Regions from separate parts of the Pediococcus sp. AC40 genome, predicted to be linked through region 2. Evidence: predicted binding sites of a transcription regulator. Region 2 holds the regulator's gene; each other region holds the start of a gene.
What was found. The regulator CtsR, encoded in region 2, represses protease genes until heat stress. The targets are predictions, from matches to a motif close to TTGGTCAAAAAAGGTCAAANA.
Positions count from the first base shown of each region.

Region 1: clpP (ATP-dependent Clp endopeptidase proteolytic subunit ClpP) is a predicted target of CtsR. The motif match lies at 1,716-1,736, and genes of this name have one in related genera.
Region 3: NL111_RS03230 (ATP-dependent Clp protease ATP-binding subunit) is a predicted target of CtsR. The motif match lies at 1,057-1,077, and genes of this name have one in related genera.

Region 1 is NZ_CP127012.1:524,038-527,320, reverse strand. Features, by position in the region: gene rpoN (RNA polymerase factor sigma-54) at 1-1,262, opposite strand, end outside; tRNA gene NL111_RS02485 (tRNA-Arg) at 1,337-1,408, shown strand; gene clpP (ATP-dependent Clp endopeptidase proteolytic subunit ClpP) at 1,805-2,398, shown strand; gene NL111_RS02475 (hypothetical protein) at 2,475-2,750, opposite strand; gene NL111_RS02470 (glucosaminidase domain-containing protein) at 2,852-3,283, opposite strand, start outside.
Region 2 is NZ_CP127012.1:1,569,266-1,572,548, forward strand. Features, by position in the region: gene NL111_RS07755 (ATP-dependent Clp protease ATP-binding subunit) at 1-1,731, opposite strand, end outside; gene NL111_RS07760 (CtsR family transcriptional regulator) at 1,758-2,222, opposite strand; gene spxB (pyruvate oxidase) at 2,460-3,283, opposite strand, start outside.
Region 3 is NZ_CP127012.1:674,892-678,174, reverse strand. Features, by position in the region: gene ptsP (phosphoenolpyruvate--protein phosphotransferase) at 1-326, opposite strand, end outside; gene NL111_RS03240 (phosphocarrier protein HPr) at 326-592, opposite strand; gene ykzS (protein YkzS) at 735-923, opposite strand; gene NL111_RS03230 (ATP-dependent Clp protease ATP-binding subunit) at 1,139-3,283, shown strand, end outside.

The sequences.
Region 1 (3,283 bases), 990 kb from region 2:
GCGACCGTTCTGCGGGAGATCGTGACCCCCTGCGCCTTTAATTGCTTTTCAATTTTAGCGTCTGAAATGGGCTTTTCCTTATCTTCTTGATCGATAATCGCCTTAATCTTTAACTTGGCCGCATCGGCGGAGACGTCACTAGTCTGGTTAACCGCATTGCTGAAGAAAGAACGTAATTCGAAGGTTCCAAAGGGCGTTGCAATATACTTGCCATTAACCGCACGAGAAACCGTCGATTCGTGTAAATGTAATTTATTGGCCACGTCTCGTAGCATCAACGGACTTAATTCTTTACTCTTCTGAAGGAAAAAGTCTTGTTGCCGCTCAAAAATTATCTTGCCCACCCTTAAAATGGTATCTTGGCGTTGCGTCAAGCTTTTGGCAATCCAATCGTATTCGCGTTTTTTCTCATTTACGTAGCTGCTTACTTCATCGTCAGCCTTTTTACGTAATTGTTCAAAGTATTCCTGTGAAAAACTAACCCGTGGTCGTGAAGCTTTCGATTGAATTAGTCGGGGTTCGCCATTTTCCAACTTAAAAATTAAATCTGGCGTAATGTATCCGCGATCTTGCTTACCAAAGCCCGCTCCTGGATTCGGGGTTAAAATGCGCACGTAGTCGAAAACTTCTTGAACCTCAGCCAATGTAATGTCGTACCGCTGAGCAATCTTTTCCCAATTACGGTCAACTAAGTCGTCAAACGACTCTTCTAAGACCATATAAGCGATCTCAGGCGAACCCTCGTCATTTTCAGTTTGGAGCATTAATGATTCTTGCAGAGTTCGGGCACCGACCCCGGGCGGATCCAATTGCTGCAAAAGCGTGATTGCATCCATGATGGCAATGTCATCAGCCTGCGTTTTTTGTTTAATTTCGTCTTTCGTGATCCGTAAATAACCATTCTGGTCAACGTAATCCAATAGGAAAAGAACCAACTTCCTTAGTGGCGTATCCCGCATGGTTAGATGAACTTGATCCAATAAATAATCAAATAATGATTGTTCCGTATCGCTAGCAATTTGATTCATAAAGGTCTCATGCGTGTCGGAATTTTTCGACACCTTGCTTAAAGGCCGTTCTTCAGCTACTTCAACGGTAATTAAAGGGTTGTCCATTTCCTTTTGTTTCAAGAAATTTTGCAACTCTTCAGCATTGTATTGCAGCATTTGAATTGACTGCTGTAGTGTTTGCGTCATTGCCAAACGTTGCACTTGCTTCTGCTGTTGCGTTTGGTTTTGCGTAAATCCTTGCTTCATTACCATAAAATTTTTCTCCATAATTCTATTATTTTTAGCTTGTTTTTTTTGCCAACATAATGTAAAATTTATTTTGTTAAGCGCCGTTAGTGTAATGGATAGCACGTGAGATTCCGGTTCTCAAGATCGGGGTTCGACTCCCCGATGGCGCATTTTTTTATATTCTGAAACGTAAAAGTACTGAGATGGCGAGTAATCGTCATCATCAGTTCCTGATATCTGTTATTAGTAATTTAATAATTGCTGATGACAGATATTTTTTTATAAACAACTTACCATTTTGATAAGCCCTTCTTTAACGTCGATTATATACTAGTAATAGCGCTTTATCCATGATAAACCCGTATTTAGTGTTCCAGCACAGGTTTTAACAAGTATTTTCATTTCTTCCCCATCCTTCCTTCCCTATCGGAGCTAGATCGTGCTTTTGAAGCATTAATTTTAATGAATGAGCAAAAACATTTGACCTTTTTTGACCAATGAGATAAACTAAAGCCATGGTTAGTAATTAATACTAAATCTTTATCCGAAAAGGAGGCTACTAAGTTATGAACTTGGTTCCAACCGTTATTGAACAATCATCACGTGGCGAACGTGCTTATGATATTTACTCACGACTATTAAAAGATCGGATTATTATGTTATCAGGTCCAATTGACGATGATTTGGCTAACTCAATCATTTCTCAATTACTATTCCTTGATGCACAAGACTCTGAAAAAGACATTTACCTTTACATCAACTCTCCAGGAGGCGTAGTTACTGCTGGATTGGCAATCTACGACACGATGAACTTCATTAAAGCTGACGTACAAACCATCGTAATGGGAATGGCTGCTTCGATGGCCAGTGTTTTAGCTTCTTCTGGTACAAAGGGCAAACGTTTTGCATTGCCTCATTCAGAAGTTATGATTCATCAACCTTCTGGTGGTGCTCAAGGTCAACAAACCGAAATTGAAATTGCTGCTGAACAAATTTTGAAGACTCGGAAAGAGTTAAACAAAATTTTGGCAGAAAATTCTGGTCAACCGCTAGAAAAAATCAATCTTGATACGGAACGGGATAACTACCTCTCTGCGCAAGACGCAGTTGATTATGGTTTGATCGACGGTATCATGGAAAAGAACGCAAGCCTTAAGTAAGCAATCTTACTGATACTTGCAAAGCAAAAGAGCTTGGAAATCGTTTTTGATTTCCAAGCTCTTTTTTATCTATAGTTTAATTTCCTAAACCGCTAACCATCACTTTGTACCGAAATTCATACCATTCTTCGGCCATTCGGGCTTCCCCTTCAATTTCTTCTTCCAAAGCAGAGAAGCGCCGTTCTACATCGGCATTTGGGAAAATGTAATGTTCGGGATCTTCCTTGCTCTTCATTTCTAGCCAACCCCAGAAATTATCTTCAATTAAATAGCCGCCACTGGACAGCGTCTTAATAATTGTACCCATCCGGCCATCCCATAGCTGAACAAATTGATATTCTTTATACTTCACTTTTGCTCATCCCCCATCACTCACTTATTAAAGAAGAGACTGTAACATTACGTTCCAGCCTCTTCTGCTTATACACCTATATTAAATTTTATCTACAGAAATTACAACGAAATTGCTGAGTTCAAGCCATCTAATTTGTAGAATCCATAGTTATTAATGCAATTAACAATGCTGCTTACGTAAGTAGGTGCCGTTGCGTAACCGCCAGCTTTGATTGCTTTAACTGATTCAACGTAGTTGTGCGCATGGTTAGAAAATGCATTTGCGTATTGTGGACGTGATTCTAATTTCTTAGCGTAGTCCGCAATCGAATCCTTGAATGAATCGTATTTTCTGAACGCAGCTGAAATAGTTACTACCCGACCGTTAATAACTTCTTGAGTATTCTTGGTATAGGTTGCACCATGCCATGTGCTGTCTGCCTTAATTCCAAAGAGGTTGTGTGCTTCTTGAGCCAAAGTTGAAGCACCATAAGCACTTTCTACAACGGCTTGTGCCATTGCAACGGAAGCGTATAAATGATTGTTTTGGCA
Region 2 (3,283 bases):
GATCATGTTATCTTCTGAACCAAACATTACGTTAGCAAGGGTCTTCGCCAGCTCCGTCTTCCCTACCCCAGTTGGGCCAAGGAACATAAATGAACCAATTGGTCGTTTAGGATTTTTCAATCCGGACCGGGCCCGTCGGATTGCCCGAGCTACTGAAGAAACGGCCTCGTCTTGCCCAATTACGTGTTCGTGCAAGATTTTTTCTAAGTTAACCAACCGTTCCGATTCAGATTGCTTCATTTGAGTAACCGGCACCCCGGTCCAATCGGAAACAATTTGAGCAACGTCTTCACCAGTTTCTTGTAACTTATATTCAACCGGCTGTTCCGCTTCTGCTTGCCGGGCAGCTGCTCGTTCGACCTTTTTCCGCAGTTTCATTTCCTTTTTCCGAATTTCGGCCGCGGTTTCAAAGTCTTGGCGGTCAATGGCGGCTTCCTTATCTGTCTTCAACCGGGCTAACTTATCTTCGTCAGTTTCTCGTTTACTCTGCTTTTCGGCAGCGTCGATTCGAATCTTAGCGGCTGCTTCGTCAATTAAATCAATCGCCTTATCAGGAAGGAACCGGTCGGAAATGTAACGAGCCGACAAGTTTACCGCCTGTTGAATTGCTTCATCAGTAATCCGAACTTTATGGTGTTCTTCATATTTTGGCCGAATTCCTTGTAAAATTTGGACTGCTTCCGCTTGGGTAGGTTCATCAACTTCTACCTTAGCAAACCGGCGTTCTAAAGCTGCATCCGCTTCAATATATTTTTGATATTCATTTAGGGTTGTCGCCCCGATGGTTTGTAGTTCGCCACGCGCTAACGCCGGTTTCAAGATGTTGGAAGCATCAATGGCACCTTCCGCACCACCAGCCCCGATTAAGGTGTGTAATTCGTCAATAAATAGGATAACTTTGCCATCTTGGCGAATTTCTTCGATAACCTTCTTCAAGCGGTCTTCAAATTCGCCCCGGTACTTGGTTCCCGCAACCAACGCACCCATTTCAAGCATCATCAAGCGTTTGTTTTTCATATCTTCAGGCACGTCATCGGTAATGATTCGTTGTGCGAGACCTTCCGCAATCGCCGTTTTACCAACTCCAGGTTCCCCAATCAATACCGGGTTGTTCTTGGTTCGCCGACTCAAAATTTGAATAACCCGTCGGAGTTCGTTTTCTCGCCCGATCATTGGGTCAATTTTGCCGGCTTCCGCCATGGCAGTTAAATCCCGGGCAACCGAATCCAATGTTGGAGTTCCCTTCGTTGTCGTCGCCCGTTGCTTAGCACGCCGACTTTGGGTTGCTGGGTTAACCCCCAGCTTACGTAACGTTACTTTACGGACGTCCGCAACGTCAGTATCCAACGCTAACAGAACTCGTGAAGATAAGATGGTCTCATCTTGAATCAGCGCTAATAGAATGTGTTCTGTACCAATCTTAGCAGCTTTTAATTGCCGCGCTTGGTCTCCCGCATTCGCTAAAATCTCTTTAGCCTTTGGCGAATATGGCAAGTAATCATTTTTGGTTAAGCGTAAGTTGCCGTAACCCGTAAACTGCTCAATTTCTTCAATTACATCAATTTCGGTGACATTAAATTGTTCTAACACACTGTGGGCAACGCCGTTGTTTTCAATCGTTAGTGCTAATAGTAAATGCTCCGTTCCCACCGCGGGATGTTTAAACCGTTTGGCTTGCTCTTGAGCAATAATTAACACGTTGCGTGCGCTAGGAGTAAATAAATTTTCCATTGTCCACCTGTCTTTCTCTAAACTCGTTACTCATATCGAAGGTGATTTAAAACTCCGATAATGATTTTTGCGCGAATCTGGTCTTCTAGTTTCCGATCACCAATGTTTAAGGTACTCTTGGCAATTGTTGCAGCTAGTAGATTAGCTTCCCGCTTACTTAAAACCGCATCTTCATATAAACTGCTTAAAATAGAAATTGCGTCTCGTTCATTAATTGAATCGCCAATCACCTGGATCAACGAATCTAATACGTCAATATCATCTAGCAATTTAACTTTTTCAATCCGGATATAGCCACCGCCGCCGCGCTTACTTTCAACTAAATAACCGTTTTGGATGGTAAACCGGGTTTTAATTACGTAGTTAATTTGGGATGGTACTACGTCAAACTGATCCGCAATTTCAGAACGCCGAATCTCAACTTCCTCCGAATCAGCTAAAATTTCTTTCAAGTATCGCTCGATTATATCCGAAATATTCTGTCCTTGCATAACGACCACCTCTCCCTACTTTGACTAATATTGACTATTATTATACGAAACTGGTCGGCAATTGTAAAAGATATTGTTCAAAATTATCGGTATTAACCGGTTTCACGATATTTTTCCGTTCTTGGGCTAAGAGCACAAAAAGAAGTGGCGTTTAGAATTTAATTAAATTCCGCTTCCACTTCTTTTCTGAAGGTTTCTATCTTATTTTAAATGAGTTTAAAATGCAAGCTTAGTAAACTATTTTTCCACACCAAACTTAGCAAAGTAATCCGTTAGCGGCTTCAATTCGGATCCATCGTAGTCGCTAAAGAAATCACTGACTGACTTTTCACCGTGGGTTGCTTGATAAGCAGCCGAGATCTTTTCGGTGAAGTTTGCCGCTTGATTGTCGAATTCCAATTCTTCAACAGGCAATCCCCGTTGGTCGGTAATTTTAGCGTCAATTACTACTGGTTCGCCAGCTTTTTGATATTCTAACGCCTTATCAAAGGCCGCTGGTAATTCATCTAAGGTTCTAATTGTAATTCCCTTTGCACCCATTGCTTCCGCAATTTTGGCATAGTCAGCGTCTTCAAGATCAATTCCAGAATGATTCATTTGAATATCATCTTGTTCTGACTTAATAAAGTTAAGGGTTTGGTTAGAAGTGATGATGTTAATAATTGGCAAGTGGTATTTCACTTCGGTCAACAAGTCGTGAATTACCATTGAAGCTGCCCCATCTCCTGAAATACTAAATACTTGCCGGTCTGGATATGCAAGTTTTGCTGCGATTGCAGCCGGAATTCCGTATCCCATCGTGGCAAATAATGCAGAAATCGTCCACTGTTTGTCGCCCTTCAAGTCAAGGAAGCGGAAGGAGTTGATGATGTTGTCACCAGTATCAATGCCAAAGACCGCATCTTTATCCGCAATTCGGTTAATTTCCCGATAAATTTGTTCGTAAGATAGCGGACCGTCCGCCTTCTTCATTAACTTATTCAAGTATGCTTTCCAATCTTGCATGTCGGCAACCGTTGCTTGGTAGAATGGCCGATTTTCAACAGCTTCGGAACGTTCCA
Region 3 (3,283 bases), 890 kb from region 2:
GTCACTTCTTTTGTAGCTTCTTCAGCGTTGATGGTATCATTTTTGATCTTATCTTCAATGTTACCAATCAACTCTGGATCTGAAAGAATCGTTAGATGAGCTTCAAAAACTTCTGCTTCTTCAGCTCCAAGATTTTCAGCAGCTTTAGCTTTAATAAGGGTTAGTTCCTTTTTAGACTGTTCTAAAGCATCATGGAGACGATTAATTTCAGCATCGACATCCGTAATAGTCTTCTTTTCGAAAGAAAGATCGGGATCCACCATTAAGTAAGCTTTAGCGATGGCAATTCCATCACTAGCTGCTATACCCTTTAATGTCCCAGTCATTATTCGGAAAGTCCTTCTTTCTTCATTGTGTCTTCAAGTGCAGCGATTGCGTCAGCTTCGTCGTCACCGTCAGCAGAGATTGTAACGTCTGCGCCTTGGCCAACACCAAGTGACATTACACCCATGATTGACTTCAAGTTAACAGACTTGTCCTTGTATGTTAATTGAATGTCTGAGTTGAACTTGCTTGCTGCTTGTACCAACAATGTTGCTGGACGAGCATGAATACCTGTTTCTGCAATTACATGAAAGTCGCGTTTTTCCATAATATATTTCTCTCCTTAGTAACACTAAATTTTGCTATAAATGAAGTTGCTTGTCGCGTCATCCATTTACAAGCCTTTGACAAGATAATATCAATTTACGAGCCTTAAAGCAAGCCCTTACATAAAACAAAAATCAACTGCCTTATTGTTTTTTGTTATTCTCGTAACGGTAAGTAATTGTTCCGCCACGTTGGGCTTCACCGATTAACTGCTTGCGTTCCGGAAAATCCATAAAAACCGGTTGGAATTCTTGGAACTCTTCGGCTGTGATCGTTAGCTCATCGAGTACCCCATCTTTTAAATCATTTAAAAGCTTCAAATAATCACGCATTTTAACACCTCATTTAGCTTATTTATTCTATACCTTTATACTAATTTTTACAATACTGGCGCCTCCACAATACCTTTTTCCGATTTTGAATCAAACTCCTTGCACAATTTAAAAGAGCGTGTATAATTTAGTTATGGTCAATATTGGTCAAACATTTTTTGACGTAATGGCTGATTAGTTTCTTTCATAACTTCATTATAGAAGGGAGACAGCACATGCTTTGTCAAAATTGTCATAAGAACGAAGCAACCATTCATTTATATACTAACGTGAATGGTCGAAGGACAGAGGTTAACCTTTGTCAAAATTGCTATCAACTTTTGAAGAACCAACAACTTAATAACAATAATGGAAATGGAGGTGCGCGTATGGCACAAGATCCATTTGGATTTGGTAACTTAGACGACATTTTCCGTGCAATGCAAGGTGGCAACGTAAGTCGTCCGGAAGATATGTACGGACAACAAGTTCCCCCTACTCAAGCAGGCCGCGGCGGTGGAAATAACCCCAACGGCGGTAACGGAAGCTCTCTTCTAGGCCAATACGGTTTAAACTTAACAGATTTAGCAAAACAAGGAAAGATCGACCCCGTGATCGGTCGTGATAAAGAAATTGAACGCGTTATTGAAATTTTGAATCGACGGACCAAAAACAACCCGGTTTTAATCGGTGAAGCTGGAGTTGGTAAAACTGCGGTAGTTGAAGGTCTGGCACAACGGATTGTGGAAGGCTCAGTACCACAAAAATTATTGAATAAACAAATTATTCGTTTGGACGTCGTTTCATTAGTTCAAGGTACCGGAATTCGTGGTCAATTCGAACAACGGATGCAGGAATTAATGAAGGAAGTTCAAAATAATCCGGACTTAATCGTCTTCATTGACGAAATTCACGAAATTGTGGGTGCCGGAAATGCGGAAGGCGGCATGGACGCCGGAAACGTTTTAAAGCCTGCCCTTGCACGGGGTGACTTCCAACTAGTCGGGGCCACCACTTTGAAAGAGTTCCGGGACATTGAAAAGGATGCGGCGCTTGCTCGCCGGTTGCAACCCGTTCAAGTCGACGAACCTAGTGAAGAAGAAGCAATCAAGATTTTGAAAGGTATCCAAAAGAAGTACGAAGATTACCACCACGTTCACTACACTGACGACGCGATCGTGGCGGCAGTTAAGTTGTCCAAGCGGTATATTCAAGACCGGTACTTGCCAGATAAGGCAATCGACCTTCTTGATGAAGCCGGTTCAAAGAAGAACTTAACCATCAACGTAGCGGATCCGGAAACCATTCAAAAGAAGATTGACGAAGCCGAAGCTGAAAAGAAGAAGGCTCTGGAATCGGAAGACTACGAAAAAGCAGCCTACTACCGTGACCAAGTTTCTAAGTTAGAAAAGAACAAGGATGGCGCAACTAATAAGGAAGATGAACCAACCATTACCGCAGAGGATATGGAAAAAATCATCGAATCAAAGACGGACATTCCGGTCGGCGACTTGCAAAAGCAAGAGCAAGAACAGTTGCAAAACCTTGCTAGCAACTTAAAAGCGCACGTTATTGGTCAAGACGAAGCAGTTGTTAAGATTTCCCGAGCAATTCGGCGAAACCGGATCGGACTTAACGGAACTGGACGGCCAATCGGTTCGTTCCTCTTCGTTGGTCCTACCGGGGTTGGTAAGACTGAATTGGCTAAACAATTAGCTGATCAACTCTTTGGTTCCAAAGATGCCATGATTCGTTTTGACATGAGTGAATATATGGAGCCACATTCAATATCTAAATTGATCGGTTCGCCTCCAGGGTACGTGGGCTACGAAGAAGCTGGCCAATTAACCGAACAAGTTCGGCGGCATCCTTACAGCTTGATTTTGCTTGATGAAGTAGAAAAAGCTCATCCAGACGTGATGCACATGTTCTTACAAATTCTTGACGACGGTCGTTTGACTGATTCACAAGGTCGGACGGTCAGCTTCAAGGATACCATCATCATCATGACTTCTAATGCTGGATCAGGCGACGTTGAAGCCGACGTTGGTTTCGGTGCGGCAATGCAAGGTAAGACCCATTCCGTACTCGACAAACTTGGCAACTACTTCAAGCCTGAATTCCTTAACCGGTTTGACGACATCGTTGAATTCCACGCGTTGACTAAGGATAACCTAATGCAAATCGTGGACTTGATGATTGCCGACGTTAACAAGATGCTAGCAACCCAAGGCTTGCACGTGAACGTTACCAAACCAGTGGAAGAACGCCTTGTCGAACTTGGATACGATCCTAAGATGGGGGCTCGGCCATTGCGGCGGGTCATCCAAGAGCAAATTGAAGATCGGATCGCGGACTTCTACCTCGATCACCCAAGTGAA